3 regions of the Ensifer sp. SSB1 genome follow, and region 2 is predicted to be linked to each of the others. Evidence: riboswitches for the same ligand, from Rfam matches in the RefSeq annotation. Region 2 holds a riboswitch; each other region holds the start of a gene.
What was found. Region 2 has a riboswitch for cobalamin ahead of I8N66_RS05945 (CbtB-domain containing protein). Riboswitches for the same ligand answer to the same signal wherever they lie in the genome.
Positions count from the first base shown of each region.

Region 1: linked by a shared signal. The riboswitch ahead of bluB (5,6-dimethylbenzimidazole synthase) and the one ahead of I8N66_RS05945 (CbtB-domain containing protein) in region 2 are both predicted to bind cobalamin.
Region 3: linked by a shared signal. The riboswitch ahead of I8N66_RS00305 (aromatic ring-hydroxylating dioxygenase subunit alpha) and the one ahead of I8N66_RS05945 (CbtB-domain containing protein) in region 2 are both predicted to bind cobalamin.

Region 1 is NZ_JAEPRP010000075.1:4,580-14,868, reverse strand. Features, by position in the region: gene I8N66_RS19065 (LuxR family transcriptional regulator) at 226-963, shown strand; gene I8N66_RS19060 (acyl-homoserine-lactone synthase) at 1,106-1,750, shown strand; gene I8N66_RS19055 (DUF2865 domain-containing protein) at 1,878-2,978, shown strand; gene bluB (5,6-dimethylbenzimidazole synthase) at 3,095-3,790, opposite strand; cobalamin riboswitch at 3,835-4,045, opposite strand; gene I8N66_RS19045 (SDR family oxidoreductase) at 4,074-4,886, opposite strand; gene I8N66_RS19040 (phytanoyl-CoA dioxygenase family protein) at 4,975-6,168, opposite strand; gene I8N66_RS19035 (LacI family DNA-binding transcriptional regulator) at 6,273-7,292, shown strand; gene I8N66_RS19030 (GGDEF domain-containing protein) at 7,267-8,814, opposite strand; gene I8N66_RS19025 (ankyrin repeat domain-containing protein) at 9,062-10,289, opposite strand, start outside.
Region 2 is NZ_JAEPRP010000015.1:15,955-26,243, reverse strand. Features, by position in the region: gene I8N66_RS06000 (mechanosensitive ion channel domain-containing protein) at 1-1,196, opposite strand, end outside; gene I8N66_RS05995 (Lrp/AsnC family transcriptional regulator) at 1,333-1,791, opposite strand; gene I8N66_RS05990 (cystathionine gamma-synthase family protein) at 1,918-3,201, shown strand; gene I8N66_RS05985 (VOC family protein) at 3,529-3,879, opposite strand; gene I8N66_RS05980 (TetR/AcrR family transcriptional regulator) at 4,002-4,622, opposite strand; gene I8N66_RS05975 (crotonase/enoyl-CoA hydratase family protein) at 4,706-5,521, shown strand; gene I8N66_RS05970 (metalloregulator ArsR/SmtB family transcription factor) at 5,572-5,934, shown strand; gene I8N66_RS05965 (SRPBCC family protein) at 5,931-6,497, shown strand; gene I8N66_RS05960 (anthrone oxygenase family protein) at 6,567-7,046, opposite strand; gene I8N66_RS05955 (NAD(P)H-binding protein) at 7,043-7,873, opposite strand; gene I8N66_RS05950 (TetR/AcrR family transcriptional regulator) at 7,978-8,670, shown strand; cobalamin riboswitch at 8,669-8,933, shown strand; gene I8N66_RS05945 (CbtB-domain containing protein) at 8,975-9,151, shown strand; gene I8N66_RS05940 (CbtA family protein) at 9,349-10,146, shown strand; gene I8N66_RS05935 (ferric iron reductase) at 10,191-10,289, opposite strand, start outside.
Region 3 is NZ_JAEPRP010000001.1:59,386-69,674, reverse strand. Features, by position in the region: gene I8N66_RS00325 (DUF1217 domain-containing protein) at 1-235, shown strand, start outside; gene I8N66_RS00320 (FAD-binding oxidoreductase) at 303-1,736, opposite strand; gene I8N66_RS00315 (L-threonylcarbamoyladenylate synthase) at 1,874-2,848, opposite strand; gene I8N66_RS00310 (DUF6656 family protein) at 2,929-3,528, opposite strand; cobalamin riboswitch at 3,842-4,045, shown strand; gene I8N66_RS00305 (aromatic ring-hydroxylating dioxygenase subunit alpha) at 4,149-5,393, shown strand; gene I8N66_RS00300 (hybrid-cluster NAD(P)-dependent oxidoreductase) at 5,395-6,489, shown strand; partial or broken gene I8N66_RS00295 (GH25 family lysozyme) at 6,635-7,645, opposite strand; gene I8N66_RS00290 (BA14K family protein) at 8,055-8,507, shown strand; gene I8N66_RS00285 (transporter) at 8,556-9,545, opposite strand; gene I8N66_RS00280 (acyl-CoA dehydrogenase) at 9,829-10,289, shown strand, end outside.

The DNA.
Region 1 (10,289 bases), on a different contig from region 2:
CCCCAATGCCATATCCAGGCGCCGCGCAATCGTTGAGCGCGGCGCTCTATCGCCCGAGAATCACAGCGGAATCACCCTCTACCGCAGGCTCGCGCAAACCGACCGCGGCGGTCGGCAATCGAAAATTGCAAAATTGGCATTACACACCAAACAGGTAAGTTTGCGCTGGACAAAAGGTGAACCCCTAACCATGCTGGAGCCTCGGACGAGATTCGGTGTTGTGGCATGACTGAGCAGCAGGCTGTCCTCGACATGCTGGAAATCCTGGAATGCGGCGGCTGTGTCGAGCCCGCTCATTTCTTTACGTTGATGCGCCGCACGTTCCGCATCGCCCATCTCCTGTACCTGGAAGCCGAGCCCTACGCGGACGAACTCAAGATCTGCCGCCTGCATCACACCTTCGGTGCCTATGCCGCAGAAATCTACCGGTCGCGCGGCCTTCACCGAATCGACCCTATCTTGAAACTCGCACTTGGCGGCGTTCGCCCGGTGGAGTGGACGATGGCGCGACATCGCTTTGCGGACTGCGAGCCGCTTTTCCAGGCGGCACAGGAGATCGGTCTTTCCACCGAGGGCGTCGCCCTGCCGCTACCATCACCGGCCGGCCGGATGGCGATGCTGGCGATCAACGTCAACATGCCGGCCGACGAGTGGACGGTCTATCGGCGCCATCACCTGCGCGATTTCCAGCTCGCGGCGAATCTCTTCCACGCCGCCATGCTGGAGCACGGCGCGATGGCCGGCAGCATTTCGACCCGCGACATGCGGCTCACCGGCCGCGAGACCGAGGTTTTGACCTGGGCCGCTGCCGGCAAGAGCTATTGGGAGATCGCAACGATTCTCGGCATTTCCGAGCGCACCGTGCGCTTTTTCATGACCAATGCGAGGCGCAAGCTCAATGTCGTGTCCAATACGCAGGCCGTTGCCCAGGCCGTCCGCCATGCGCTGATCCCCACCGTTTGACGCAGCTCGCGCCAAGTCCTCCAAAAAACCCCTCGAAATCTAGTGGGAAAAATCGCTGATTTAAACTGTCACTACCGACAGTTACGCGACCGCCGCCGGCCTGACAGCATCCGCCCATCCCCAAACAAGGATGGAGAAAAAGATGATCAGGATCCTGAACGGAAAGACCCGCGCACAGCACCCGCAGGCCGTCGACGATATGTTTCGGCTGCGCAAGCGCGTCTTTCACGATTTCCTAAAATGGGATGTGCAGACGGACGGCGAGTGGGAAATCGACAACTACGACAAGGCAAATCCGCTCTACGTGCTCTCCTATGCCCCCGACACCGGTCGCCTGCGTGGCGCGCTGCGGCTGCTGCCGACGCTCGGCCCCAACATGCTGGACGACACCTTCCCGATCCTGCTCGGCGACAACCCGGAAATCCGCAGCGCCTCGGTATGGGAATCGAGCCGCTTCTGCATCGAGCCGGAGATTTCGCAGGACCGCGCCTCGAATCAGGTCACCGTTGCAGCGGCCGAATTGATGTGCGGCGTCGGTGAACTCGGCCTTGCCTCCGGCATCACCCATATCGTCACCGTTACCGACGTGTTCCTGGAGCGCATGTTCCGCCGCATGGGATGCCCCGGCGAGCGCATTGCCGAACCGCACCGCATCGGCTCGGTCTTTGCCGTTGCCGTCGCCTGGGAAGTGAATGAGAGCCTGCTCCAGCGTATGAAAGCGGTAGCCGCCATCGAAGGCACTGTTCTCGAACGTCCGATGTCGCTGGAAACCGCCCGCGCCGCTTGATCTCTTCGCTCTGCCGGGCCCGTTAACGCAAACCGCCGCTTGTCGTTGCACGATCGCCGACAAGCTCTATGATGGAGGTGAAACAGGAATTGCCGCTGGCAGCCGCCCATATCAGAAGACCGGCGTCATGCGGTTGCAGGAAGAGACTTCGCCCGTGTTCCCGCGCTTGAAACACCTCGCTGCGGTGCTTGTGCCGTTTGCCCTGGTCGGTGCCGATCCTTCGCTGGCATCGACCGTGTGCGACCGGCTGAACACGCGTCTTGCGCAGCTGCCTGACATCGTCTCCAGCAATGCCGACGCCCGTGACTATGCGAGTGCGATCTCCCGCCAGAACATCGAACTGCGCAGGGCGAAGAACGACCGCCGTCGTGCGGCCTGTGGTGACGGCAACGTCGTCACCTTCGATGGCGGCAACCCGGATATCTGTGGCGAACTCGACGGTCTCATTGCCGAGATGGAAGACAATCTGCGCATGCTGAAGTCGGAGCGCGAGCAGATTGTTGCCGGAGGCAGCCAGGACAGCCGTCGCCGCATCCTTGCCGCGCTGGAGATCAATGGCTGCTACGGCGACCGCGAAGAGTTCGCGAGCGTCGACCCCGAAGAGCCCGAATCGCACCGCAACATCATTGCCGATCTGCCGCCGGACGACGCCTACGGCCCGATGCTTGGCGAAGACGGCTATGCCCCGCAGGAACGCTACTACAGCGGCACGCTGCGGACCATGTGCGTGCGCACCTGCGACGGCGCCTTTTTCCCGATCTCCTCGGACGCGACGCCGGCCGATTTCCCGCGGGACGAACAGGCCTGCCGGGCGCGCTGCCCGGGTGCCGAAACCGAACTCTACTTCCATGATATCAACACGGAAGAGAGCGACCAGATGGTCTCGGCCGTGACCGGCCGGCCCTATACCGAAATGCCGAATGCCTTCGCCTATCGCACGCGCGGTGTCAGCAAGCCCGGCATGTGCGGCTGCCAGATACCACAGACCGCCGCAACCTCACCGAAGACGACCGGCACCAGGATCGGTGACGACCAGTCGTCCATCGTCGTGATCGAAACCAAGAAGCCGGCGGAGACCATGACCGCCAAGGCACCGCCTGAGGAGCGGCCCTACGATCCGTCGAAGAGCAAGGTGCGCGTCGTCGGCCCGACCTTCCTGCCGCAACAGGAAACCTCGATCGACCTGAAGCACCCGAAGGGACCGGCCTATCAACCGGTCCAGAACTGATCCCGGCGCGCCATCTCAAAGCGCGCCGCGATCTTCAGTTTCGCTCGTTGCGCTTCAAGTTCTCGATATTTCGCATCGCTGTCGCAATACCGCTGCGCACTTTGGCGCAACGGGTTTCAGGAACGCTCGCTGCAGTTCCCCCAGCCTTCCTCGAACACGAGTTCTTCCAGCGGCAGACGCTGCCGCCATCCCTTCACCGCCAGCTCCGGCTGTTGGTAGAGGCGATCGACATAGCCGAGGCAGAGCCAGGCGACGATCTCGACATGACCAGGGATGCCGAGGATCGCCTTGATCTCCGCCTCGTGGAAGATGCTGACCCAGCCGACACCGACACCTTCGGCGCGCGCGGCAAGCCACAGGTTCTGCACGGCGCAAACCGTGGAATAGACATCCATCTGCGGATTATGGGTACGGCCGAGGACGACGGCGCCGCCGCGCGTGCGGTCACAGGTGACGCAGATGCTGAGCGGCGCCTTGCGAATGCCCTCGAGTTTCAGCGAACGGTACTTCGTCTGCTGTTCCGCCTCGAACATCAAGGCGGCCTCGTCGTTGGCGCGGCGAAAGGCCTGCCAGACGCGCTCACGCGTTTCTTCCGCTCGCACCAGCACGAAGTTCCAGGGCTGCATGAAGCCGACAGACGGCGCGCTATGCGCAGCCGTAAGCAGGCGTTTCACCAGATCGTCGGGAAGAGGTTCTGCGAGAAATTCGTCGCGCACGTCGCGGCGTGTTTCGATGGCGCGGTAGACGGCCTCCCGCTCATTGCGCGCGAAGGCACCGGCAGCCGCAAGGCCGCCCTTCGGTTCAGTTAGCATCGTTCGATCCCCAACAATGCGCAACCTCCCGCCGTCCGCGCGGGGTTCGGTCTATCTTGCCAGGCCGGTCTTCTGACTCCGGTTCAACCGGCCGCCTCACCTTCCCAGACCGATTGAAGATCCAGTGGCAAATCCTTGAATCAATTCAAGGCACTTAGAGGCGACCGTCCCCGTCACAGCGTTGGGCACGTTCCGGAATGACGCCGGATTCCCGATTCTCCCGCTCGCGCGGGCACCTGACGCCGCCATAAGCGCATAGCGGCAACCGAAAGACAAGCGCCGCCTATAGCGGCGCCACCGGATGCGGCGAACCGTCATAGCCGCCCCAGACCGATTGATCGAAGCAGATCACCGATCCGGTCATTAGCCCCGATTCAGCCGAAGACAGATAGGCGCAGGCACGTGCCACCTCTGCCGGGTCGACGAGCCGGCCGAACGGCTGGCTGGCAGCCGCCTTTTCGAGCCAGTCCACCGATGCACCGTGAAACTCGCGCTGGATCCGGTCCTCGCCTTCGGAAGCCATCCAGCCGATATTCAGGCCGTTGACCCGAATGCGGTTTCGCAGGAGCGCATAGGCCGTATTCTTGGTCAACGTCTCCAGCGCCCCTTTCGACGAGCAATAGGCGGCGATGAAGGGCTGCCCGGCCATCGCCGACATGGAGCCGATATTGACGATCGTGCCTTCGGTTCGCTCGCGTCGCATCACCTTCACCGTCTCCTGCATCAGGAAGAACGGCGCTCGCACGTTGATCGCGAACATCCGGTCGAAAAGTTCGGGCGTCGTATCGAGGATCGTGCCGCGGTCAGTGATCGCGGCGGCATTGACCAGCGCATCGACCCGGCCGAACTCCGCATCACAAGCGGCAACGACCTTACGGGCGTCCTCCACCTTTTCGAGATCGGCTTCGACATAGACCACCTTCGCGCCGCTGTCCTTGCCGATCTCCTCAGCCTTCGCCCGCCCCTTGGCCGCATTGCGTCCGCAGATGACGATGCCGGCAGCACCACGCTCGGCGAAGAGGCCGGCAATCGTTGCGCCCAACCCTTGCGTGCCACCGGTGACGACGGCGATCTTGCCTTCCAATTGTCCACTCATCGAATTGCTCCTCGAAGATGATCGTGTCAAACAGCGACGGCTCCCGGGCGAAACGCACCGGGAGCCTTTCGAATGGGTAGTTGAACCATCAGCTCAGCTTGCGCTTCGCCTGCGCGTCGAGCGCCGCGTGAAAATCCTGCGAACTCGTTCCCGCGGCCAGCGCCTCGCGCATCAGCTGTGCCTGGGTCTTCGGCGCCAGCCCGCCGAGCGGCGGATCACGGTCGAGATTGGTCGGGAAGGAGTAGCCTTCTGCACAGGATGCGATCGCGTTGGCCGCTTCCGCTTCGGTCAGCTGGCCGTTGGCCAGCAACGCCTTCAGCGCCGGGTAGAGCGTTGCGCTCATCGTCAGCCGATCGACGGTCTCCATCGCCCGGCCAAAGGCGGAGGACACCTGCAGCAGGTTCGCCACGCGACGGATATCGGCGGAGCGGTTGTTGCCGGCTGCATGGAAGAGCGCCGGATTGAAGAAGACGACATCGCCCTTTTCGAGCGGGAGCTGCACGTGATGCTCGTCGAAATAGGCGCGGAACTCCGGCCGGTTGAGCGCCAGGTAGCCCGGCACATAGGTCTGGCTATAGGGCAGGAACAGCGTCGGTCCGCTCTCGAGCGGCATGTCGCAATGGGCAACCGCGCCCTGCAGCGTCAGCACCGGCGAGAGCTTGTGCACGTGCGCCGGGTACTGCTCGATCACCGCGGAGGTCTGGAAGCCGAGATGATAGTCCCGGTGCGCCGACTGCGCAGCACCACCCGGATTGACGCGGTTCACCTGCGCCGTCATCTGGTAGTTCGGCCCGAGCCAGGCTTCGCTGACGAGTGCGATGATGGTATTGCCGTAATAGGCGGCAAAATTCTCCGGTGCCTTGAGGCAGTGCTTCTCCAGCGAGTTCCAGATGCGATCGTTGGCGCCGGGCTTGGCAAAGTGATCGCCGCCGCCGCTGTTGCTGCGATGCTGCTCCTCGATGATCTCGTCGAAGACGGTGCTCGCGACATCGACCGCGGCGGTATCGGCAAAGGCGCGCTTGAAGACCGCCACGCCCGGGCCGGTCGCCAGCGCCTCGCAGATCTCGGCAAGCACCGCACGCCGCGTCTCGGAATTGCCGCAGGCGGCGACGAGATCGGCGCTGTTGTAGCTCAGCACGTTCTTGTCGCAGCCCGAGGCATGGGGATAGTCCGCCAGATTGGTTCGGCGCTCCACTTCCGCCCGGAATGCCTCGATACCGCAGGTCTCTTCGGTGAGCCACACACGCTCGATCCGCTGCCGCGCACTGTTGTCGGTCTTCATCCCGTTTCCTCCTCTGGAACACCTTGATGAACACGACTATAGGCGGCGGCAAAACATGATATAGGGCAAGAATCCATCAAAAATCCATCAGGAGATCCATGGCGATGGCCCATCCGTTTCTGGTCAAGGACATCGCCTTTCAGGCCGGCCTCAGCACCGCGACGGTCGATCGCGTGCTCAACGAGCGCCCGGGCGTCCGCCGCCAGACGAGCGCCCGTGTTCGCGCTGCCATCGAGGAACTGGAAAAGCAGCAGGCCGGACTCGACATTCAGGGCCGCAAGTTCGCGATCGATATCGTCATGGAGGCGCCCGAGCGCTTCACCGATGCGGTGCGGCGGGCCTTCGAAAGCGAAGCGATGACATTGGCACCGACAAGCTTTCGCTGCCGTTTTCACTTCGCCGAGACCATGCGCCCACACGACATCGTGCAACTGCTCGATCGCATCCGCCTGCGAGGAACCGATGGGCTCGTCTTGAAGGCACCGGATGTGCCCGAGATCGTCGCGGCCGTCGCACGCTTCGAAACCAGCGGCATTCCCGTCGTGACGCTGGTGACAGATCTGCCCCATTCCCAGCGGACCGCTTATGCCGGCGCCGACAACAGGGCGGCCGGAGAAACCGCCGCCTATCTGATCGGCGAGCGCTTTGCCGGTGCCGAAGCCACCGTTCTCGTGACGCTATCCAGCGGCCGTTTCCGCGGTGAGGAGGAGCGCGAGATCGGCTTTCGCCGGGTGCTGCGCGAACATTATCCGACAATCCGGATCGTCGAGATCAGCGAAGGGCATGGTCGCGACAGCGAGACGGGCGCGCTGGCCGACGCGGCGCTTGCCGCCAACCAGGACATCAATGCCGCCTATTCGATCGGCGGCGGCAATCGCTCGGTACTCGCAGCCTTCGATCGTCTCGGCCGCCACTGTGCGCTCTACATTGCCCATGATCTGGACGAGGACAATCTGGCGCTGCTGCGCGCGCGGCGCATTCACTTCGTCCTTCACCATGATCTGAAGACCGACGCCCGCACGGCCTTCCGCACGATCATGCTCCATGGCCGCGCTCCGTCCACCGCCGTCGGCCCTCAGCTTTCAGCCGTCGTGGTCATCACGCCCTATAACGTACCGGAGTAGGAAAATCGCCCGAGCCGCCCGGTCCGGCGGGTGGCTCCTCGCCGGAGGCTTCGCCCGGCAACACCGCATCGTCAGCGGTCTCGACGCGGTTGCGGCCGCGCCGTTTGGCAAGATAGAGCGCCTCATCCGCAGCCAGCAGCAGGGCGCGCGCCGTCAGGCCATGTCGTGGCGCGAAAGCGATGCCGGCGCTGCCACCGACGACGAGCAACTGGCCGTTGAACGCGACCGGCGTCTGCGCATCGGCGACAAGGCCAGCCGCAAGACCACAGGCTTCCGTCTCGCTGCAATCGCCGAGGATGATGGCGAACTCATCGCCGCCAAGCCGCGCGACTGTCCCCTTGGGTCCGGCTCGGTTGCGAAAGCGCTCGGCCATGGCGACCAGAACGGCGTCGCCGGCCGCGTGGCCGTGGCGGTCGTTGACCGCCTTGAACTCGTCGAGATCGGCATAGACCAGCGTGAACGGATGCGTCTTTGCCCGCAGCAGCGCTGCCGCCAGCATATCGTCGAAACCGCTGCGGTTGAGCAGACCCGTCAGGCGATCGTGCTTGGCGAGATGGCGGTTGAGCGCCTCGCTCTGCTGCAAGGCGGCAAAGAGTGTCGAGAAGCGGAAGGCGACGAACGCCATCAGCAGCGCCGCGACGATCGCCATGGCGATGACGCTCGGCAGCAGTTCGGCGCGCACAAAGCCACCCGGCGACTTCGGCATCCACGCCGCCACCAGACAGGAGGCGTCCGAACAGCGCCCGATCGAGGCATAGACGCTACCCTCCGGCCGCTCGGTCAGCGGCACGAAGGCCAACCCGCGGATACCCAGGCGCGCGGCGATTTCGCGGGTCATCTTGGCCGTCACTGGCCTGACCGAGACCATGAGCATCGGTGCCCGGCGCTCGGCCGGGATCACCAGCGTTTCCGGGATGACCGCCTGAACGACCGCCACGCTCATGCGCCCGTCGATCTCGCGCAGGTCCACCGCATGAATTCCGGGCACGGCCGGCATCAGCGATTGCGGATCCGGGGTGACGACATCAAGCACATAGGAACCATGGTTGTTTCTGAGCGAGTTGTCGTAGCGGCGCTTGGCTTCGTCGAGCAGATCATCGACCTCGTCAAGCGGCACACGGGCCGTGTCGCCCGGCACGACCACACCATCCTTCAACACCGTCGAAACCTTGTGATCGACGTCCGTCACGATCAGCCAGGAGAATCCGTAGTCCTCCCACAGCCAGCCCATCAGCTCATCCGCTGCAAAGATGTCGCTGACATGCCCATTGGCGAGCTCCTGATAGGTCTTGTCCCAGAAGGAGATCTGCGCCTGAAATTGAACGACCGCATCCATCTGGTGGCGCAGCTCGTTTGCCACCAGGCGGCGCTCGGCCGACAGGCCGAAGCGGTCCGCCTCGGCGACGGACCGATCGAGAACGTAGATGAGGCTCGCGATGATCAAGACGGCGACCAGGGTGCAGGCGGCATGGATTGCCCAAACCGTTCTTCTCCGCTTCGCTAGCCGCAAAGTCTTGTCCATGATGCAATCGCCCCCTCGTCCGGCCGGCTGTCGCGAGCGTGCATCGCGCCTTTCCAAGCGCGATGCACAGCGACGGCGGCGGGCACGGGCAGCACCGTAGAGAGCAAAGTCAAAGTTTGGCTTAAATAAGCTGGTGTTGAAATACTTAACGGTTTCAACCCGCTGAATCCGTTGACAATCAGCAGTCGCAGGTGCGCTTGCAGGGAGCGCAAGCCAAAGCCAGCACTCCCCCATTTGCACCGGGTGTTTACTTCGGCACGGCCGCCGGGCGCAGCAAGGAGATGATCTCCTCATCGCCCTTGTCGCGCGCCAGATCGCGGATCGACGGACCCGCGATGCCGTCCCGGACGCCGGCATTGGCACCTCGATCAAGGAGCAGCCGCACGGCGGCGGCCTGCCCGTTGACTACGGCGAATGCCAGCGGCGTCATCCAATCCTGTTGCGGCGCCGGACGGCCGTGGCCCCGGAAGCGGCCGAACGGCGTTTCGAGCAAGTCTGGCTGCCGGTCGAGGTTCTCGGCAATGCGATGGAGTACACCGAACGATGCGGCCGCAAAGATATCCAGCGGCTCTTCCTTCAGGAAACGCACCATCTCGGCCCTGCCATTGTACGCGGCCCAGCCGATCGGCGGCGCATGATGGAAGGGATCGCGGGCCGTTGCATTAGCGCCGTGATCGAGCAGCAGCCTCGCCATTGCGAGATGCCCGTGCAGCGCCGCCTCGTGTAGCGGCGTGCGCGATGTCATGCGGTTGACGTCGAAGCCGAGCGACAGCATGAGCGTCGCTTCGACGCGCCTGTCCTCACCAGCCGCTTCATGCAGCAATACCGGATGCGCTGTCTGCGTTCGTGCAATCAGCGTCGGATCGGCATCGCCAAGTGCCCTTGCCACGTCTCCGTCGTTTTCCGAGATCGCCCGGGCCAACCGGTCGACATCGTCGAGCGGTGCTTCCACTGCACCTTGCGAAATCAGATACTGCGCCAGTACCCCGTCGCCGCCGAGTTCCGCCCATTGGTAAGGCGTTCGCCCCTTGATGGTGCGATTGACGTCAGCGCCGTGCTCGACCAGAAGCCGCACGCGGTCGCCCATGCGTTTTTCGAGCGCCCAGGCAAGCTGGTAGTCGAAAACGCGCTCGCCGTTCTCGACGAAACCGCCGTCGGCCCGCACCAACCAGTTGTTCCTGTCATTGGCGTTGAGGCCATAGGCGAGCAGCAGCTTCAGGCAGCCGTTATCAGGCTCGAACATCCGGTTATAGAGCGCCTGGCTGTCATTGGCCTGGGCTCCGGCGTCAAGCAGCAGCCGCGCGAATGCCGCCCACTCCGGGTGCGGCGGCTGCCGCTCGCGCCCGGCCTCGCCCTCGCCGAAGACGCCGGTCAGCGCCGTGAAACGATACTGGCCATCATCCAGCCAATGGGCGTCCGGATTGGCCCCGCGCGCGATCAGCCGCGCGCCGACCTCCAAGGAGGAGCGACCGGGA
Region 2 (10,289 bases):
GCCATCAGCACCTGACCGCGAATGTTGGTGAGCCCGTTGCTCGGATCGGAGATCCAGAACCTCAGCTTGAAATCGAGCGACGATGCGCCGAAGCCGGTCATCCAGCAGACCGGCTCCGCGTGGCTGCTGGCAACCCGTGGGATCGATTTGGCAGCCGCAATGGCAATGCGCGCCACCTCATGCGGATCGCTGTCATAGGAGGTGCCGAAACTGACCTCGATGCGGACGAAGTCGCTTGAGAACGACCAGTTCACCACCTGCTGCGAGATGAAGTCCTCGTTCGGAATGAGGTACTCCTTTCCGTCCCTGGTGATGACGGAGACGAAGCGGGAGCGCAGGTCGCGCACGGAGCCGAAGGTATCGCCGAGCGTGATCGTGTCGCCGGGTTTGATGGATTTGTCGAGCAGGATGATGATGCCGGATATGAAGTTGGAGACCACCTTCTGCAGACCGAAACCGATACCGACGCCGACCGCCCCGGAAAAGACCGTCAGCGCCGTCAGGTCGATGCCGGTTGCCGACAGCGCGATTGCGCCGGCAAAGCCGATCAGCGCGATCTTGACCAACTTGCTGATCAGCACCTTGAAGGAGGGCGTCAGATCCGCTGAACGCTGGATCCAGTGTGAAGAGACGTTGCCGATCAGCACCGCAAGCCAGACCAGCGCGGAAGAAAGCACGATGGCTTTGAGGACCAGCAGCAGCGACAGACGAACCGCGCCGAAATTGATGGCAACGCCGTCGAGCGTCGTCAGGATCACCCGATCGAGCCCGACCGCATAGAGCGCAAAATAGATCCAGCCGACGACGGCGGTAACCCGCGCCAGCATCTGGTTGCGGATGATGCGTGTCAGCACCGAGATGACGAACCAGGCCGCCGTCAGCGTCAGCGCAGTGGCCACCAGCCAGCGATAGGAAGGCCATCCGAAGCGCAATATCATCCCGTCGGCGATCCAGAGCCAGACGATCAGAAACAGCCACTGCAGCCGCCGCATGAAGGCGATGATCACGCGCAGCAGGTCCGGGTTACCCTTGATCAGGCGGGCGCGCGCTTCGACCAGCGGCTCTGTCCGCTTTGCCAGCGCGCCGCAGATCAGGTGACCGGCGACGATGATGGCGAGCTGATAATACGTCCACTCGTTCAAAAGGACCGTGCGCAACCAGGAAGCGACGGCATCGAACGCTGTTGCCAAATCCATCGTCTCTCTCCGAGAGATCAAGGCGCCCGCCGAGCGTTTGGGGACGCCCTGACCCCTTGAATCTAGGGCATCCTCGACGCTTTCAAAGCCGACCGAAGAAAGTCGAACGTCTTCAAAGACTTGTGAAGCGTGGACGCTAGATCCGCCGCTCCTTGATGGTGTTCATGACGAAGCTGGTCTCGATCGAGGCGACGCATTTGAGCCTTGCGATCTTCTCCTTGATGAAGCGCTCGTACTGATCGAGGCCGGCGCTCATCACCTTCAGCACATAATCGCGCGAGCCGGTTACCAGGTGGCACTCGAGCACCTCGTCCCAGCCGCGCACCGCCTCCTCGAACATGACGATCTCGTCCTCGTGCTGGCGGCTGAGCCTGACAGTCGCGATCGCCGTCATCGTCCAGCCGTCGACCGCCGGATCGATCAGCGCCGTATAGCCGCGGATGACGCCGGTCTCCTCGAGCCGTCGCAACCGACGCAGACAGGGCGAAGCCGATAGCCCCACCCGTTCGGCAAGCTCGTTGTTGGTGAGGCGGGCATCCCCCACCAGTTCCTTCAAAATCCTGCGATCCATCTCGTCGGCAATTTTCTGCGCCATATCTTCTCAACTCAGCCAGATCTTTGCGCAACTCAAAGACCTCGAGCCGGAAATAGCAAGGATCAGTCCAAGCATCTGATATAATTTGCCTGTCAGTCGAGTCCGCTTCCCATCAGGAGACAAGTCATGACCGCACCGCATCCCTCCAAGACCCATATCGGAAACCACAAGCTGCATCCCGAAACGCAGATGCTGAACTATGGCTACGATCCGGAACTGTCCGAGGGCGCCGTCAAGCCGCCGGTGTTCCTGACCTCGACCTTCGTGTTCCGCTCGGCCGAAGAGGGCCGCGACTTCTTCGACTTCGTTTCCGGCCGCCGCGAGCCGCCGGCGGGCGTCGGCGCCGGCCTCGTCTATTCGCGCTTCAACCATCCGAACAGCGAGATCGTCGAAGACCGCCTCGCCGTCTACGAGCGCACCGAGAGCTGCGCGCTGTTCTCGTCGGGCATGTCGGCGATCGCCACGACCCTGCTCGCCTTCGTCAAGCCGGGTGACGCGGTGCTGCACAGCCAGCCGCTCTATGGCGGCACCGAGACACTGCTTGCCCGCACCTTCCTCAATCTCGGCGTCGCCGCCGTCGGCTTTGCCGATGGCGTCAACGAAGCGGCGGTGACGGCCGCCGCCGAAGAGGCGATGGCCAAGGGCCGTGTCTCGGTGATCCTGATAGAAACGCCGGCGAACCCGACCAACAGCCTCGTCGATGTCGCCATGATCCGCCGCGTTGCCGACGCTATCGGCCGAAAGCAGGGCCATACGCCGATCGTCGCCTGCGACAACACGCTGCTCGGCCCGGTCTTCCAGCGGCCGATCGAACACGGCGCCGACATCTCGCTCTATTCGCTGACCAAATATGTCGGCGGCCATTCCGACCTCATCGCCGGCGCGGCGCTCGGCTCCAAGGCGGTGATGAAGCAGGTAAAGGCGCTGCGCGGCGCGATCGGCACCCAGCTCGATCCGCATTCCTGCTGGATGCTCGGCCGTTCCTTGGAAACGCTCTCGGTGCGCATGCAGAAGGCCGACGACAATGCCCGTATCGTCGCCGAGTTCCTGCGCGAGCACCCGAAGGTCGAGCGCATCCACTACCTGCCCTTCCATGGCGAGGATACGCCCGTCGGCCGCACCTTCAAGGCACAGTGCACCGGCGCCGGCTCGACCTTCTCCTTCGACATTACGGGCGGCCAGGAAGCGGCCTTCCGCTTTCTGAATGCGCTGCAGATCTTCAAGCTCGCCGTCAGCCTCGGCGGCACGGAATCGCTCGCCAGCCACCCGGCGGCCATGACCCATTCCGGCGTGCCGATCGAGGTGCGCCACCGCATCGGCGTGCTGGAATCGACCATCCGCCTGTCGATCGGCATCGAGCATCCGGATGATCTCGTCGCGGATCTTTCAAACGCCCTGTCGGTCTCCTGATGCAAGCGGCCGCCGGTCGAGCCGGCGGCCGCTTCGCTGAATTGAAATGTGCAATTCCGGACGGAAAACCGCTGCGCACTTTTCCTGGAATTGGCTCGCTTGACTGGCGCAATTCCGGGCGGAAAACCGCTGCGCACTTTTCCTGGAATTGGCTCGCTCGGCTGGCGCAATTCCGGACGGAAAACCGCTGCGCACTTTTCCTGGAATTGGCTCGCTCGGCTGGCGCAATTCCGGACGGAAAACCGCTGCGCACTTTTCCTGGAATTGGCTCGCTTGGCTGGCGCAATTCCGGACGGAAAACCGCTGCGCACTTTTCCTGGAATTGCTTTAGTGCGCCAGGATGTTGACGATATTGCCGAACGGGTCGCGCATGTAGAAACGGCGCACACCCCAGGGCTCGTTGGTGATGTCGTAGACGATCTCGACGCCGGCGGCCTTGGCGCGCTGATAGGCCCGGTCGACGTCGTCGACCTCGATCGAAAGCACCGGCACGGGCGTATCGTTGCCGCCCTCGCTGGCGATGCTCACCTGTGGCATCGCCGCCTTGCCCTCGGCGGCAAAGGTCAGGATCCAGCCGTGATCCATCACCACGTCCAGTTCCAAGAGGTCACCGTAGAAGGCGCGTGCCGCCCGCGGGTCCGGCGCGTAGAGGTTGGAGACGATACGCTTGACGGTCATGGATTGCTCTCCTCCGGTGAGCCGCAACACGGCTACATCGGCACTCCCCAGTTGTTCTGTTGAACGCGATACAGCCTATACTGCCTGCCAAGTGCACTCAGTTGAAGCGAAAACGCATCGCTTCAGAAAGCCGCCGCCGCGTGCTTCGATGACGCGTGCGGGTTTGCGTCGGCAAGCGCCGCCCGCACCAGCGTCGCCGCTGCCTTGCCCGCCATCTCCATATAGCTGGCATCCCGGTGCAGCAGCACCACGGCGAAGCTGCCGTCGAGCAGCAGCAGGATCTGCTTTGCCAGCATGGCAGGCTCGGCGGCGCCGGCGTCGGTGAAGGTCTCGGCCATCCACGCCTCGAACTTCTTCTTGTGAGCCGCACCGATCCGGAGCGCCGGATGTCCTGGCATGTTGGCAAGCTCGGCAGAGGTGCGCAGGAAACCGCAGCCCTTCCACTTCGGGTGGCGCGCCGCCCGCGCCAGATTGACGAAGATCGCCTCGACCTTGTCGGCAAGGTCCCCGTCGCCCGTGTCGAACCACTTCCGGAAGAGCTTGAGATTGGGCTGGTCGCGACCTTCGAGATAGGCGGCGATCAGCTCGTCCTTGCTTTCGAAGTGGTAGTAGAGCGTGCGCTTCGTGACCCCCGCCGCCTCGGCCACCGCATCGACGCTGACGGCACGGATGCCCTCGGCATAAAACAGCTTTTCCGCCGCTGCGACGATCACGTCCCGGGTCGATTTCTCTGGTTTCGCCATCTCTGATGTATACCGACTAGTGAATATACATCGCATCTTCCCTCACCTAGCCTCTCCCCGTCAACACCTGCCGGAGAGCAACCATGTCGAACACTGTGCTGATGCAGATATCAGAGGGCATCGCCGTCCTCACTCTCAACCGTCCGCAGAAACTCAACGCGCTCAACTACGAGCTGATCGACCGGCTCATGAGCCTTCTCGACGAGATCGAAGTGAACGACGAGATCGGCGCGGTGATCATCACCGGCGCCGGCGAGCGAGCCTTTTCCGCCGGCGGCGATATCCATGAGTTCTCGCAAAGCGTGGCCAAGGGCGTGAACCCGGCCGTGCGCGATTTCGTTCGCCGCGGTCAGGGCCTGACGGCCCGGCTCGAAGCCTTCCCGAAACCGGTGATCGCCGCCGTCAACGGGCTCGCCTATGGCGGCGGCTGTGAGATTACCGAGGCCGTGCATCTGGCAATTGCTAGCGACAAGGCACGTTTTGCCAAGCCGGAGATCAAGCTCGGCATGCCGCCGACCTTCGGCGGCACCCAGCGCCTGCCGCGGCTGGCCGGCCGCAAGCGCGCAATCGAACTGCTCCTGACCGGCGAGGATTTCCTGGCCGATCGCGCGCTGGAGCTAGGGCTCGTCAACCGCGTCGTCCCGCATGAGGAACTGATCGCTTCCGCCCGTGACCTAGCAAAACGCATCATGGCGCACTCCCCCCTCGCCATCCGCTCGATCATCAATGCCGTAACCCGCGGCCTCAACATGTCGATCGCCGAGGGGTTGCTGGTCGAAAGCGAACAGTTTGCCCAGATGGTGCCAACCGACGATCTCGCGGATGCGCTCGCTGCCTGGAGGGGACGGCGCGTCCACGACGATCCACCGCGGCCCGGTCTCTTTTCGCGATACTTTTAAATTCAACCGAACGGTTGACAATTAGGTCGATCGCGACGATATTCAACGATATGGTTGAATATCAGAACGCACATCTCGATGCCGTGTTTCACGCGCTTTCGGACCCGACGCGGCGCGCCATGCTCCAGGACCTTTCGCAGGGCGAAAGACTGGTGGGTGAGCTTGCGGCGCCGTTCTCGATCTCGCTGGCCGCGGCATCGAAGCACATCAAGGTGCTGGAAGGAGCAGGTCTGGTGCGCCGCGAAGTGAAAGGTCGCACGCATGTGTGCCGGCTCGATGCCGCGCCGATGCATGCAGGCATGGAGTGGATGCGCCATTACGAAGCCTTCTGGCGGACCCGCATCGACGCACTCGAGGCGCTGCTTCTGGCCGAAGACGCCACTATCCAAAATGATCCGGAGGAAAAGCCATGACTTCGTCTGCCACAGCCTTTGCCGGTACCGATTACGGTCGCGTCATCGCACCGGACGCGGTGCGCATCGAACGCCTGCTGCCGGGCCCGATCGAGCGGGTCTGGTCCTATCTGACCGAGGAAAGCAAGCGTCGGCTCTGGATGGCATCGGGCACGATCGGCTCGTGCGAAGGTGCCGCGGTCGAGCACGTCTTCCGCCACTCGGAACTGACAGCGGAAGACGATCGGCCGCCGCAGAAATATGCCGCGCATGCCGGCGAGGTGCGCAATTACGGTCACGTGCTCGCCTGGGAGCCGCCGCGGCTGCTCGCCTATACCTGGAACGAAGAGACCGGCACGCCCTCGGAGGTCCGCTTCGAGCTCAGCCCTCGCGGCGACAAGGTGCTGCTCGTTGTCACCCATAAACGCATCGCCGATCGTGCCATCATGACCAGCTTTTCCGCCGGCTGGCACGTGCATCTCGACATTTTGCGCGCTCTGCTCGAAGGCGAAAAGCCGGCAGCCTTCTGGAGCAAGTTTGCCGACCTGGAAGCGCAATATGACGCGCGTATTCCGAAGCCGTGACGGCGGAATGGGCTTAGAGGTCAAGACGCCTACAGGCGCCGGCAAGGATCGACTTGCCGGCGCTTTTCGTCAGGCGCGGGCGAAACCGAGAACGAAGAGCGCCAGCGCGCCGATCGATGCGAAGGTGCGCACGTGGTTCCACCAGACCCAATCGGTCAGATAGCGCTCATGCCAGAGATCGGTCGCCGCCTGACCGGGGGCTGCAGCGGCGAGCGCATCGTTCATCGGCACGTTGAAGATGATCGTCACCAGAAGCACGCCGACGACATAGGCGATGCCGCCGGCGGCAAGCCACCACCTGCCCTCGCCGCCCGAGAGGAAGGCCATGACGACGAGCACCAGACCGAGCAGCGCGGTGCCCATGAAAGCACTGAGGAAGATCGGGTTCTGGATCACGACATTGATGGCGTTCATCGCGGCGATCCCCTGCTCCGGCGGCAGCCGCGACAGGGCCTGCATGATGCAGACCGAGAAGATGAAGAACAGTCCGGCCATCAGGCCGGAACCGATCGCGGCGGCAAACGCCAGAGCGGGGATCAGCGGGATCATGCGGCAATACTCCAAACACCAGTTGCTGCGGTTTCCCGGGCATAATCCGCAAAGTCGCGCGGGGGCCGCCCAAGCACGCGCTCGACATCGGACGTCATGCTGGAATTGCGTCCGTCGAGCACCGAGGAGAAGAGATAGCGGATGAGTGCGACATAGTCATCCGGCACGCCGTCGGCCTTGAGCTGTGCCGCAAAATCGTCAATCGGCACCGGCTGATAGGCGATCCGGCGGTTGGCCGCGACGGCGATCTCGGCCACGGCCTGGGCAAAGGTCATCAGCCGCGGGCCGGTCAGCGAATAGACCTTGCCGATATGTGCGTCGTCCAGAAGCGCCGCGACCGCCACATCGGCAATGTCGTCGCAGCTGACGAAGGGCTCAGTGACCTCGTCCACCGGCAGGAAGACCGACCCGCTCATCACGCCATCGGCCAAGAAGCCTTCGTCAAAATTCTCGAAGAACCAGCTGCCACTGATGACCGTCCAGTCGGCGCCGGAGGCCTGCAGCGCGCGCTCGGCCGCTTCCGCCTCGTCCTCGCCGCGGCCCGACAGCAGCACCAGCCGCTTGATGCCCGAGCGAACGGCAAGGCTCGAGAACCGGTCGATGACGTCGACGGCGCCCGGCACCGCCAGATCCGGCTGGTAGCAGACATAGATGCGATCGACATTTTCAAGGACGCGCACCCAGGTCGCCTCGTCCGTCCAGTCGAAGGACGGCGACGCCGAACGGGCGCCGATGCGCACCGCTATGCCCCGCTCCCGAAGGCGCTCGGCCACGCGCCGCCCCGTCTTGCCGGTACCGCCCAAAACCAGTGTGACTTTCTGAGACATCGTTTCCTCCTGAGGTTTCACCAACAAACATGAGTATCTCTCACATTTGCAAATGTGATAAATCCTCGTATTTTAGGAGTCAAGTCAAAATGTGAGCATTACTCATGATTCCAGGTGCAAGCCCCGCCACACTTCCCGCCGACGACGAGACCACGTTGCGCCGGACGCCCAGCCAGAAGCGCAGCCGCGAGCGCGTGGAGCAGATCCTTGCCTGCGCGACGGCACTCATCCAGGAGAAGGGCAGCGACGCCATGCGCATGAGCGAAGTCGCTGAAAAGGCGGGGATTTCGATCGGGTCGCTCTACCAGTACTTCCCGGACAAGGCGGCGATCGTGCGTACGCTGGCCGAGCGCTACAATGCCGTGTGCAACGAGTGCATCGCCGCCGAACTCGCCAAGGTCACGTCGATGGCAGAACTGCGCGACGCCTTCTCACTGCTGTTCGACATCTACTACGACATGTTCCTGGCCGAGCCTGTCATGCGCGACATCTGGTCGGCGATGCAGGCCGACAAGGCGCTGCGTGAGGTCGATCTTCTGCAAAGCCGCACCGGCGGCAAGCTTCTGGCCGATGTCTGGGCCCGCTTTGCGCCCGAGACGCCGCGCGAAATGATCGACAGCGCTGCCTTCCTGATCATGCATCTCGGCGACTGCACCATGCGACTTGCCGTCTCGGTCGATCGGCCGGAGGGCGACCGCATCGTCGAGGCCTACAAGCAGATGATGCTTCGCGATTTTGTCGCGGATGAAGCGGCCGGCGGCGCAGGCTCAATTGACAACGCCATGACACGCTCCTAATCATTTTGGATCGATTGGTTCCCGGGACGCGAACGCGTTTCGGGAGTAAACGGGAACGTGACGGATGGACCCATGCTGGGCATTCAAATCACGGCCGACCCCGCGACTGTAGAGCGACGTTGATCTTGCCGTTCCGGAGCAATCCGGAAGAAGCCACTGGAACAGGCCCCGAGAGAGGGGTCGAACTGGGAAGGCGAGGCAGATCCCGGGCATTTCGCCCAGCGCCGTGAGCCAGGAAACCTGCCACTCGATACGGGCATAGGGCCCACACCGGGAATTTCCCGATGCCATCACGGAGGTTGTCATGGCTACGTCTACCATTTCGAGCACCCCGCTCTCCCTCAGCGATCGTCTGACCGCTGGCGTCATCGCCCTTTTCATCGGCGCATTCCTCGTCTTCGGTGCCGGCCTTGCCAATTCGGCCGTGCTGCACGACACCGCGCACGACACCCGCCACTCCTACGGCTTCCCCTGCCACTAAACGATGCGCCGGAACGTGAACAACGTTCCGCATCGAAATAGCTGCGGACCTGAATGCATCCGGCTCACGCCGGATGTCGGCGTTTGCGCATGGCGCTTTGGCGAACATGCAAGCACCGTCCGTGTGGCACAGCGAATGGGAAGGCTCAACAACCACGCCGAAACGCGTGGCGTTTGCCGTTATCGAGGGAATTCAAGATGATTGTCAGAACGCTTCTGGCCGCGATCGTGGCTGGACTGATTGCCGGTGTCTTCATGACCGGCGCCCAGGAACTGCGGGTAACGCCGCTGATCCTGCATGCGGAGCAATTCGAAGGCGAGGCTCCGGCCGCGACCGAACAGCCGGCCGGCCAGCCGGGTGCGGCACAGCCGGCCGCCGAGGGCCATGACCAGCATTCGTCGCTGAAGGCGGTATCGCCGCTTGGCGCCGTGCTCGACGCGCTGTCGCCGATCACGCCGGCCTATGCGCACGAAGGCGAACATGAGGAAGGCGGCATCATGTTCGGTTTGAGCCGCTTCTCCGGCACGCTGATGGCAAACCTCGTCACCGGCTCCGGCTTCGGCCTGCTGCTCGCCGGCGTCAGCCTGGTGATCGGCTATCCGATCACGCTTAGGAACGGCGCACTCTGGGGCGCTTGCGGCTGGCTCGCGGTGCACATGCTGCCGGCGATCGGCCTGCCGCCGGAACTGCCGGGCTTCCCGGCAGCCGAACTCGGCGACCGCCAAACCTGGTGGCTGGCAACCGTCGCTCTCTCCGCAGTCGGCCTCTATCTCCTGGTTCTGCGCGAGGAAATCGTATCCAAGGTTGCCGGCCTCGTCCTGATCGCCGCACCCCATGTCTACGGCGCGCCGCAGCCACTCGATATCTCCAGCAACGTCCCGGCCGTGCTCGGCGCCGAGTTCGCGGTCGCCGCGCTCGCCACCACGCTCGCCTTCTGGATCGTTCTCGGCGTCGTCTCCGGCTTCATCAACGAGCGCTTCCTCAAATCGCATTGAACCCAATGTGCCTCAGCAGGCACCAGAACATAAAACGGCGGGGTTCAAGCCCCGCCGTTTTGCGTCAGACGCGCTGCCAGCCGCACGCGGCGATCGTCCGGCTCCAGCAGGACGCAGGTATCGCAGAAGCCGCCGCCCTCCGT
Region 3 (10,289 bases), on a different contig from region 2:
GCAGAACGCCAAGATCGAGGCGCAGGCCGCCTATATCGAGCGTGTCGTCGACATCAAGGATCTGCAGGACCCGGAAAAGCTCGAGAAGCTCCTGCAGCGGTTCACGGCGCTTTATGACGTCGAAAACAACACGGACGTATCACCGGGGTTGGCAATCCTCAGCGGAAGCGGTGGAGGCGGTGTCAGCGCCGAGACACTCCTGTCCCTTTCACAGCTGCGCGCGGGCGGACGCTGACGCTACTCAACCCGAACGTATGAGTCGCTGCGGAAGGGCGCGGGCCTGCGGCTGAGGCGCGCCCGCTTCACCGGTCTGCGCGCAGCACCTTGTCCGGATTCATGACGCCTGCAGGATCAAACGCGTGTTTGATCCGTTGCATCAGTTCGATCTCGATCGGCGGACGGACCTCGGCAAGCTCGTCGCGCTTCAACTGGCCGATGCCGTGTTCGGCCGAGATCGAGCCGTTGTATTTCAGAACGATGCCGTGGACGATGGCGTTGATCTCGCGCCAGCGATCGAGGAAGGCCTGCTTGTCGGCGCCGACCGGCTGCGAGATGTTGTAGTGGATGTTTCCGTCGCCCATGTGGCCGAAGGAGCAGATGCGCGCTCCCGGGATCGCCTTCATGACAGCGGCGTCCGCTTCCTTCATGAAGGCGGGAATGCTGGAAACGGGCACCGAAACATCGTGCTTGATCGAGCCGCCCTCGGGCTTCTGCGCTGATGACATGCTTTCGCGCATATGCCACAGCGCCTTCGCCTGCGCCTCATTTGCGGCAATCACGGCGTTTTCGACGAGACCGGCGGCAAGGCCCTGTTCTAGAAGATTGTTGACCATGCGCTCGGCGCTTTCGGCCGAATCTGCGGTCGAGATATCGATCAGCGCGTACCAGGGATGGACGGTTTCCATCGGGTCACGAACACCGGGAATGTGTTTCGTGATGAATTCCACGCCGAGGCGCGGCATCAGCTCGAAGCCGGTCAGCGCCGGTCCGCAAAGACTGGAGGCCTTGTCGAAGAGGGTGAGCGCGTGCTCGACGCTGCCCACGCCGGCGAAGGCGACCTGATGCCCGAGCGGCTTCGGGAACAGCTTGAGCACCGCGCCGGTGATGACGCCGAGCGTGCCCTCCGCGCCAATGAAGAGGTCGCGCAGGTCGTAGCCGGTATTGTCCTTCTTCAACCGTCGCAGACCATCCCAGATCTCGCCGGTTGGCAGCACGACTTCGAGGCCGAGGCAAAGCTGGCGCATGTTGCCGTAGGCGAGCACGGCGGTGCCGCCGGCATTGGTGGAGAGATTGCCGCCGATCCGGGCGGAGCCTTCCGATCCGAGCGACAGCGGGAACAGGCGATTGTGATCGTCTGCCGCCTTCTGGATATCTGCGAGAATACAGCCGGCATCCGCAACGATCACGTTGCCGACCGGATCGATGTCACGAATCCGGTTGAGCCGTTCGAGAGAAAGCACGATGTCCGCCTTGCCTTCCCGCGGGATCTGCCCGGCGACGTGGCCGGTGTTGCCGCCCTGCGGCACGATCGCCGTGCGGGTCGCGCTGGCGAGTTTCATGATGCGTGAGACCTCGTCGATCGAGCCGGGACGCAGTACCATCGGCGTCGTGCCGCGATAAAGCCCCCGGGATTCGACGAGATAGCGCGCCTTGTCCGCTTCCGCGGTAAGCGCATTGGCGCTGCCGACGATCTCGATGAAGGAGGCGATGAGTTCGGGAGAGGGAAGCGTCGTCATGGGGCAGCCTTCGCATTGCGCTTGCGCGCGCTATCGGATCGGTCGATCTGAAGACGCGATCCTCGGTTCGTATCGCCTGCGATCATAACCGCAAACGCAGCCGCTCGCTGAGGGTGGGTGCGGAGCCGCACGCGATCTTACCCTCGTGGTGCCGCCGCCCGCTGCAGCCGGTCGATGATGGCTTCTCCCAATCCTTCCGAAGGGATGGGGCCGAAGGCGATCGTTGCAGCGCCGCTGGCGTCGGCCCGCTTCATATAGTCGAAGAGATTGGCGGCCGCTTCGCGCAGGTTTCCGGTCGGGCTCAGATCGAGAACGACAGCCGCCTGTTCCTCGCCGAGGACCCGGCCGCCGCCGAAACGGATCAGGGCCTCGCCCGCCCGCACGTCGGTGGCTTCCAGCCTGACGGCAGCACCCGGCGCATAATGCGAGGCCAGCATCCCCGGAGCCTCGATCGTCGCACCCGCGGTTTCCGCCCTGATCACCGGGCGGTCGAGCAGGCGCTCGATCTCGGCGGCATCGAGGCCACCCGGCCGGAGAAGCCGGATCTCGTCGCCATCGACCTTGATGATCGTTGACTCGAGCCCGATTTGCGCCGGACCGGCATCGAGGATCAGTTTCAGCTTTTCTCCGAGATCGGCATCGACATGGTCCGCACTGGTCGGGCTGATCTTGCCCGAGGTATTGGCACTCGGTGCGGCCAGAGGTCGTCCGAAGCGGGCGATCACCCGGCGCGAAAAGCCGTCGGGCATGCGAATGCCAAGCGTGTCCAGGCCGGCTGAGGCGAGGGCGTGCACGGTACTCTCGGGCCGCTGCGGCAGGATCAGCGTCAGGGGGCCGGGCCAGAACGCTTCCGCCAGGCGTCGGGACAGGGGATCGAAGCGCACATGGGCCTCGGCCATTGCCATGTCGGAAACATGCGAGATCAGCGGATTGAAGCGCGGCCGGCCTTTCATCTCGTAGATGCGGCTGATCGCATCGGGATTGGTGGCATCGGCGGCAAGGCCGTAGACGGTTTCGGTCGGGATGGCGACCGGTTCGCCCTCGGCGAGAACGGCGCAGGCGCGATCGATCGCGCGGTCCGGTTCCATATCCGTGTCGATGATCTCTGCCATGCCGTTTCCTTTCCGACGCTTCCTTAACGGACGCGCCGGGAAAACAGAACGATTTTCTTTGCAGGGAGCGGGCTGCTGGCTCAGAAGCTGCGAATGATCCGGCGCAGTGCGTCGTCACGGGCACCCAGCATCAGCACGTTCTTGAGAGCGACCTTTGGGTCGTCGGTGCGGAAGAGAAGCCCGTTGTCGCGGACGTTGCGATTGATGACCATCTGTCCGTCTTCGGCGTTCGGTTCGATCGCGACGGCAAAGTACATGCGGGAATAGCCGGCCCGGATGCGGTCGAAGAAATGCGTCTCGTCACCAAGGTCGCTGAAAAAGTTGGCGAAATAGAACGACCAGGTGATGTCCTTGGAAGGTGTGACCGCCGTCCGCGCGGCCGTCACGTGGCAATAGCCGAGGTGCGGTTTGCCAACGAGCGTGCGGTGGAAGATCAGCTTGGGAAACTGGATCGAGGCATGAAAGCCGTTGATCCGCTTGTGCGTCGTGTCCCCGGCGGTCGAAAGCTTCTTGCCGGTTCGGTCAGCGACTTCCTCATAGCTCAGGTAGCGTCGCTCGCTCGGCATCCATTGCCGGCGGTTGATCCGGCCGGTGCGCAGAAACTCGGTGTGAACTGCCGTCTTCGGCATGATCGCCGGCGGCTTCTCGGCCGCTGCGTCGTAATATCTGAGCTTTGCCATGATTGTCAGCGCGCCATCTGCCTGCCGGACATCTTCGTCCGCCGGCGAGACTAGCGGCTTATGGTTAATGAAGAATTTCCTTTCGCTAGCGGGACATGGCTCCTGACATCAATGGGAATGTCGCAAACGGGCGAAACCTTCCCGCGCCTGCGCCATATCGGTCGCAAAAGACGGCATATGCCTATTTTTTGATCTATCTATATGTTTATAAAGTGAAAAAGTTTCGTATCCGCTTGCGGACGACGGTTTCAGACGTGTCGTCATTCTGGAATTCGATGTCGCTATCCGGCGCCTGCCAAGACGGTTTCCGCGATTACATATCCTTACTCAGGGTGTCGTCTTCCAGAAGGGAAGGCGGAGAATTGGGAAGCCGGTCAAATCCCGGCGCTGCCCCCGCAACGGTGGTGGAGCGAAAGCCTCGGCGAAGGCCACTGGACGGTTCGTCCGGGAAGGCGCCGGGCTGGTCCGCAAGGACGGCTCCTGAGCCCGGAAACCAGCCTTGACACACATAACCGTAACGGGTTGCGGCGGGCAGCCGGATCGGAGCCGAGAACGCATGGGCGCATGCCCGTGCGGGTTCCTGTCCTGCCTCTCCGAAACATGGCGCATGAGGACAGGACATGGATACCAAGACCGATATGCTTCGCAAGCTGAAGGGCCGGCGTGACGGCTACAGCCTCGATCGGGCCTTCTACATCGACCCCGACTACTACCGGCAGGATCTGGAAAGCATCTGGTACAAGGACTGGTTGTTCATCGGCCATGACTGCGAAATTCCGCGAGCCGGCAACTACTTCACTGTCCAGGTCGGCGACTATCCGGTTGTTGTTACCCGCGATCGCCAGGGCACGATCCGTGCGCTGCACAATTCCTGCCGGCATCGCGGTTCCCGCGTCTGCACGCAAGCAAAGGGCTCCTCGGCAAAGCTCGTCTGTCCCTATCACCAGTGGACCTACGAACTCGACGGATCGCTGCTCTTCGCACGCCAGATGGGCGAGGATTTCGACAAGGCGGCCCACAGCCTGAAGCCGATCCATTGCGAAACGGTCGGCGGCTACATCTTCATCAACCTGTCGGAGACGCCGGCCGATTTTGCGGCCTTCCGCGAACTCGCCACGCCCTATCTCGCGCCGCACCGGCTGGGAGAGACCAAGGTCGCCTTCGAAAGCACGATCATCGAAAAGGGCAACTGGAAGCTCGTCTGGGAAAACAATCGCGAGTGCTATCATTGCGCCGCCAATCATCCGGAGCTCTGCCGCACCTATCCGGAGGCGCCGACTGCGACCGGGGTACAGGGCGCCAAGGATGATCCGGTGATAGCCGCCCATTGGGCGAAGTGCGAGGCCGAGGGCCTGCCGAGCGAATTCCGGATGTCGCCGACCGGCCAGTTCCGTGCGGCGCGCATGCCGCTGGTCGACAATGCCGAAAGCTACACCATGTCGGGGAGGGCCGCCGTCAAAATGGCGTTGTCGGCCGATGTCGGGCAGAAGCAGATCGGCACGCTTCTGATGTTCCATTACCCCACCACCTGGAACCATGTGCTTTCCGACCATGCCATCACCTTCCGTGTTCTGCCGCTCGGACCGGAACTCACGCAGGTGACGACCAAGTGGCTGGTCAACAAGGACGCGGTCGAGGGCGTCGACTACACGCTCGATGACCTGACCCATGTCTGGACCGAGACCAACGACCAGGATCGCCAGATCGTCGAAGAAAACGCCTTCGGCATCCGCTCGCCGGCCTATGAACCAGGCCCCTATTCACCGGACCATGAAGGCGGCGTGATGCAGTTTGTCGAATGGTACAGCAAGTTTATGGAGCAGCGCCTTGCAGGCGATGCGGCTCCGCTGTCAAAGGTCGCCTGACATGCAGATGGCATCCTCCTTCCACCATTTCGACGAGCTGCATGTCTGGATCGACCGGCAGCAGATGCTCGAATGCACCTCGGCGGTCGTTGAAACCGCCGATGTCATGACCTTCACCTTTCGCGCCGAAAAGCCGGCCTGGTTTCGCTACCTGCCCGGCCAGTTCGTCACCCTGGAACTGCCGGTCGCCGACGAACCGGTCATGCGCACCTATACGCTGTCGTCCACACCATCGAGGCCGTTGTCGATTGCGGTGACGGTCAAGGCACAGGCCGACAGCATCGGCACGCGCTGGATGTTCGACCATCTGAAGCCTGGCGTGAAACTGAGAGCCTTCGGGCCGCTCGGCGACTTCAGCTTCGTCCGCCATCCCGGTGAAAAGTACCTGTTTATCTCCGCGGGGTCCGGCATCACGCCGATGATGTCGATGACACGCTGGATGGCGGATTGCGTACCGGAGACGGACGTCACCTTCATCTCCTGCGCGCGCCGGCCGGACGACCTCCTGTTCCGTTCCGAGCTGGAGGTGCTGGCGACTCAGATGTCCGGGTTGAGCCTCGGCTTTATCGTCGAGGGCCACGAAGCGCGCCACGGCTGGCACGGGCTGCGCGGCCGCATCGATGGCGCCAAGCTGCCGCTGCTTGCGCCGGATTTCATGGAGCGCACCGTCTTCTGCTGCGGTCCGGAACCGTTCATGCGCGGCGTGCGCGAGATGCTGAAGGCGGCAGGCTTCGACATGGGCCGCTACCACGAGGAGAGCTTCCAGCCTGCGGCCGCACCGGCGGCGGAGGAGATCGCTGTGCGCGCCGGCGTGGTGGGCGACAGCGAGGTCGCTGCCGCCAAGGTCGCTTTCACCATGAGCGGCAAGGAGGTCGAGGCGAAGCCAGGTCAGACGATCCTGCAGACGGCGCGTGCCAATGGTGTGCGGATCGGTGCTGCCTGCGAGGGCGGCATCTGCGGCACCTGCCGGGTGATGAAGGTCGCGGGTGACGTCGAGATGAACCACAATGGTGGCATTCTCGATGACGAGATCGACGAGGGTTACATCCTCGCCTGCTGCTCGCGGCCCCTGGGAGATGTCCAGATCGAAGCCTAAAGGATCAGGGCGTGTTGCAGGGCGGCGGCTGGACGGTCGCGGGCCCTGCACCGCCGGTAACGGCCGATGGCTTGGAGCATCCGCCCTGTGCGGCGTCATCGGCAGCGATGGCTACCTGCATGGCGCGTTCGTGGTGGGCGAAGTCGATGGAGCCGGTCACCAGCATGTCGACGCCGCTGCCGGCCCCGCTTGTGGCACCGGCACGGCTGATGAGCAGCGGCTCGCTAAACGTCGCGGTCGCCCGTGCGACCGCGTGCGTGCCCGTTCCCTGCTCGGCTTGGGCGATAAGGGTAAGCGGCAACGGCTTTTCAGCCAGCAATGCGCCCTGCGCCCAGATCGCCTTTAGCGCCTGCGGCGACATCGCCGCGACATTCACGTCGATGTCGTCGAGTGTTCCGGGCACGCGGTAGGGACAGCGCCGCTTGCCGCAATTGATGCCGGAGGAAAACTGCCACAGCGCGTAGCTGTCCCAGTTGCCCATGGGGAAGACCTGGCGGATATCCGGCTTGTAGCGGGCGTACCAAAGCGGCAGGCGCGACAGCAGCCGGTATTTGGCACGGTGCGCAGCGATATATTTGGCGGTGATGTGATTGGTGTAGAGGATCGGGTAGCGCCCCGTCCGGGTCTTGATATGGCCGGCGAAGATGGCGGCATCTTCGAGCGACATGTATTTTTCCGGATCGATGCCTTCGAGATCGAGCACCATCAGTTCGTCGTCGCGCGGATCGGCGTAGTCAAGGAAATGGTTCGCCTGGTCCACGGGATTGCCGGGACGGGCGAGATGGTAAGCACCCCATAGCAGCCCGTGCGTGCGGGCGATCATGCGCCGCGTCTGGTAGAGTTCGCGGCTGACGGCGTATTTGCGCCACATGGTCTTGCAGTGGTTGAAGGTGTCGCCGTTGTGATCGCCGGTGCAGGAGAAGCTTTCGGGCAGGCCGTCGGAGGCCTTGGCGATGAAGCCGGAGATGCGCTTGTCGGCAAGCAGCGTTTCCCAATCGATACTGTTCATCTCATAGGCGTCGACGATGATGGCGTTGGACTTGGTCTTCCAGGGCTCCAGTTCACCGGCGCGTGCGATCGTCGCCGCGAATGCCAGACCTAGGAAGGTCGCGAGGCGCAGAATCATCCCTGTGGTGGAGATATACCGCTTTGCCATTCTCTGAGATTGCCGACAGTATCGTTAATGCATCGTAAATCCCAGCCCCCGACCCGGACTGTGCTGGAGCGGCGCGCGAATGTATACCGACCTCCGGCTGTATGTGAGCAATGTCTTTCATAATTTGATATGTCGCCACGGTGCCGTGACCAGCCCCATGCCGATGAACGAAATGCACGGAAGTCGGCACAGGCACGCGTCTGTCGCTATGCGGCGGCACCAGCCGCGATGCCTGAAGATGGAACAAAACCGGTGGCTTATGCGTTGCTGGTCGGTTTCAGGTTTCCCGGCTGAGGGTCATCCCCGGTTCTGCAGCGACCCGGGTGAAATCATGCAGAGGCTGAAGTTCCCGTGGTTGCGCGATTTTTTTCGCAGCCTGCGGAGCGTGGATACGGTTATGGAGGTTTTGATGAAGGCTTTGCCGAAGACCGGGAAGAGCCGGTGGTTTTCTTCGATCATTGCCGCGGCAGTCCTGATGACATCCGCGGCCCCGTCACAGGCGTTCATGCCGACGCCGCCGCGCGTCGAACAGCAGAATGACGCGACGAATGTTCAGTATCGCCGGCCGGGCTATGAGCGCCGCGGCAATTATTATTATTACAATGGCTACCGCGGTTATCGCTACGAGCGCCCTGGCTATCGTTACTACAATGGTTGGTGGTACCCGATGGCTGCCTTCGGTGCCGGTGTGATCATCGGCGGGGCGATCGCCCAACCGCCGCGCTACGAGCGCCCGGCTCCGGTTTACGGCAGCCGCCATGTGCAATGGTGCGCCAACCGGTACCGGTCCTACAGGGCCTATGACAATACCTATCAGCCCTATGGCGGCCCGCGCCAGCAGTGCTATTCGCCCTATAGCTAAGGGGTGAGCAGGGCCGGGGGTTTTCGCCTTCGGCCCTTTCTCTGACAGTTAGAGAATGCCGATCCGCCTGAGGATCCACCAGGCAAAGCCCATGGAAAGTGCGATGAACAGCGCCGCATAGAGCGTGCCGGTGCCATCGGCGAAGGGCAGCGCCCCGGTGTTCATGCCGAAGAAACCGGTAACGAGTGTGGGCGGCAGCAGGAAGGCCGTCATCAGCGACAGGATGTAGAGGTGGCGGTTGGTCTCCGAGGAGATCTTGCTGTCGATTTCTTCGTGCAGCAGTCGTGCCCGTTCCTGCAAAGCGAAGACGTCGCGGTCGACCGCCTCGAGCCGGTCGGATAGCCGCTCGGCTACGTCGATGAAACCAGGCGGCACCTCGTCTTCATCCGAGGCGGCCGCCCGTCTCAACAACGCGAGGATCGTGCGCAGGTGCCGGTGAAGCCGCACCACCGTGCGGCGGAGCGGCGCAAGCCCCGGCTGCTGGCGATGTCCGGCCTCGCCATAGACATGATCCTCGATGACGTTCAGTTCTTCGGTCAATTCCAGAACCAGCGAGATCAGCGTGCGCTGGAACTCGATCACGATCATCTCGAAGAGGTCGATCGGCCTTGCGCACTTGGTGCTCTTTTCCACCGCCGCCTTGACGCGGTCGATGCTGCGCAACGGATGCAGGCGCGTGGTGATGATGATCCGGTCGCTGACGGCGAAATGCAGCCAGCCGATCGTCTTGGTCACCGCGTCGAAGGTGCGCTCGAAGTCGACGAGCGTGCCGTGTACGATATCATCCGAAACCGTAATCGCTGCTTGCGTGTCGTGGCTGGTCAGCGTGGTGACCGCGAGCGGCGGCAGGTTTCCGATCCGTTCGATCAGCGCAGGTGTGCGTGCGTCGGAGAGCGCCAGATGAACCCAGACCCATCCTTCGCCCTTAAGCAGGCTGTCGATAGAGGCGTCGGTGGCGATGCGCTGGCAGCGGCTCTCGCCGGGCAGGAAACGATAGGCCCAGACGATACCGGGTATTTCGGGGGAAATCAGGTTCATCGGTACGCCTTGGCAGGGGCCTGCCACATGGTTTCTCAAACCGCTGCCGGTATGAGGGAAAGAACATGCGGCCGTTCAACGTGCTGCGGCGACCTCAGTGCACTCCATAAGGACGCGCGGCGCCGTATGTCTTGGCTTCTATGCGCCGTTGATGACAGTTTTGTTACACGTCGCGACGTCGCGACGGAGCGCGGCAATTGACGTTGACGTTTACGTAAAAATCAATAGTGTTCGGCGCAACGAGGATGCGCCCAGCGCAACCTGGCCATCTGGGAGGATCACCATGTACAAGGCACCCGTCGACGAGATCGCGTTTACGCTGAAACACGTGGCAGGCATGGGCGAGGCACTGCAGACCGGCGCGCTCGGCGACCTTGGCGAAGATCTGGTCGATGCCATCCTGTCGGAAGCGGGCCGGTTCGCGACAGAGGAGGTTGCTCCCCTCGGCGATATCGGCGACCGGCAAGGCTCGCGTCTGGTTGAAGGCAAGGTCGAGACGCCGGACGGCTGGCGTGATCTCTATCACAGCTGGATCGCCGGCGGCTGGAATGGGCTGACGGCGCCGGAAGAATTCGGCGGCCAGAACCTGCCGCACATGTTGCACGTCGCCGCGATGGAGATGTGGAACGCCGGTTCCATGGCCTTCGCGCTTGGGCCGACGCTCACCATGGGCGCGATCGAGGCGCTGGAGAAACACGGCTCCGATGAGCTCAAGGCCACCTATCTGCCGAAGATGGTCTCCGG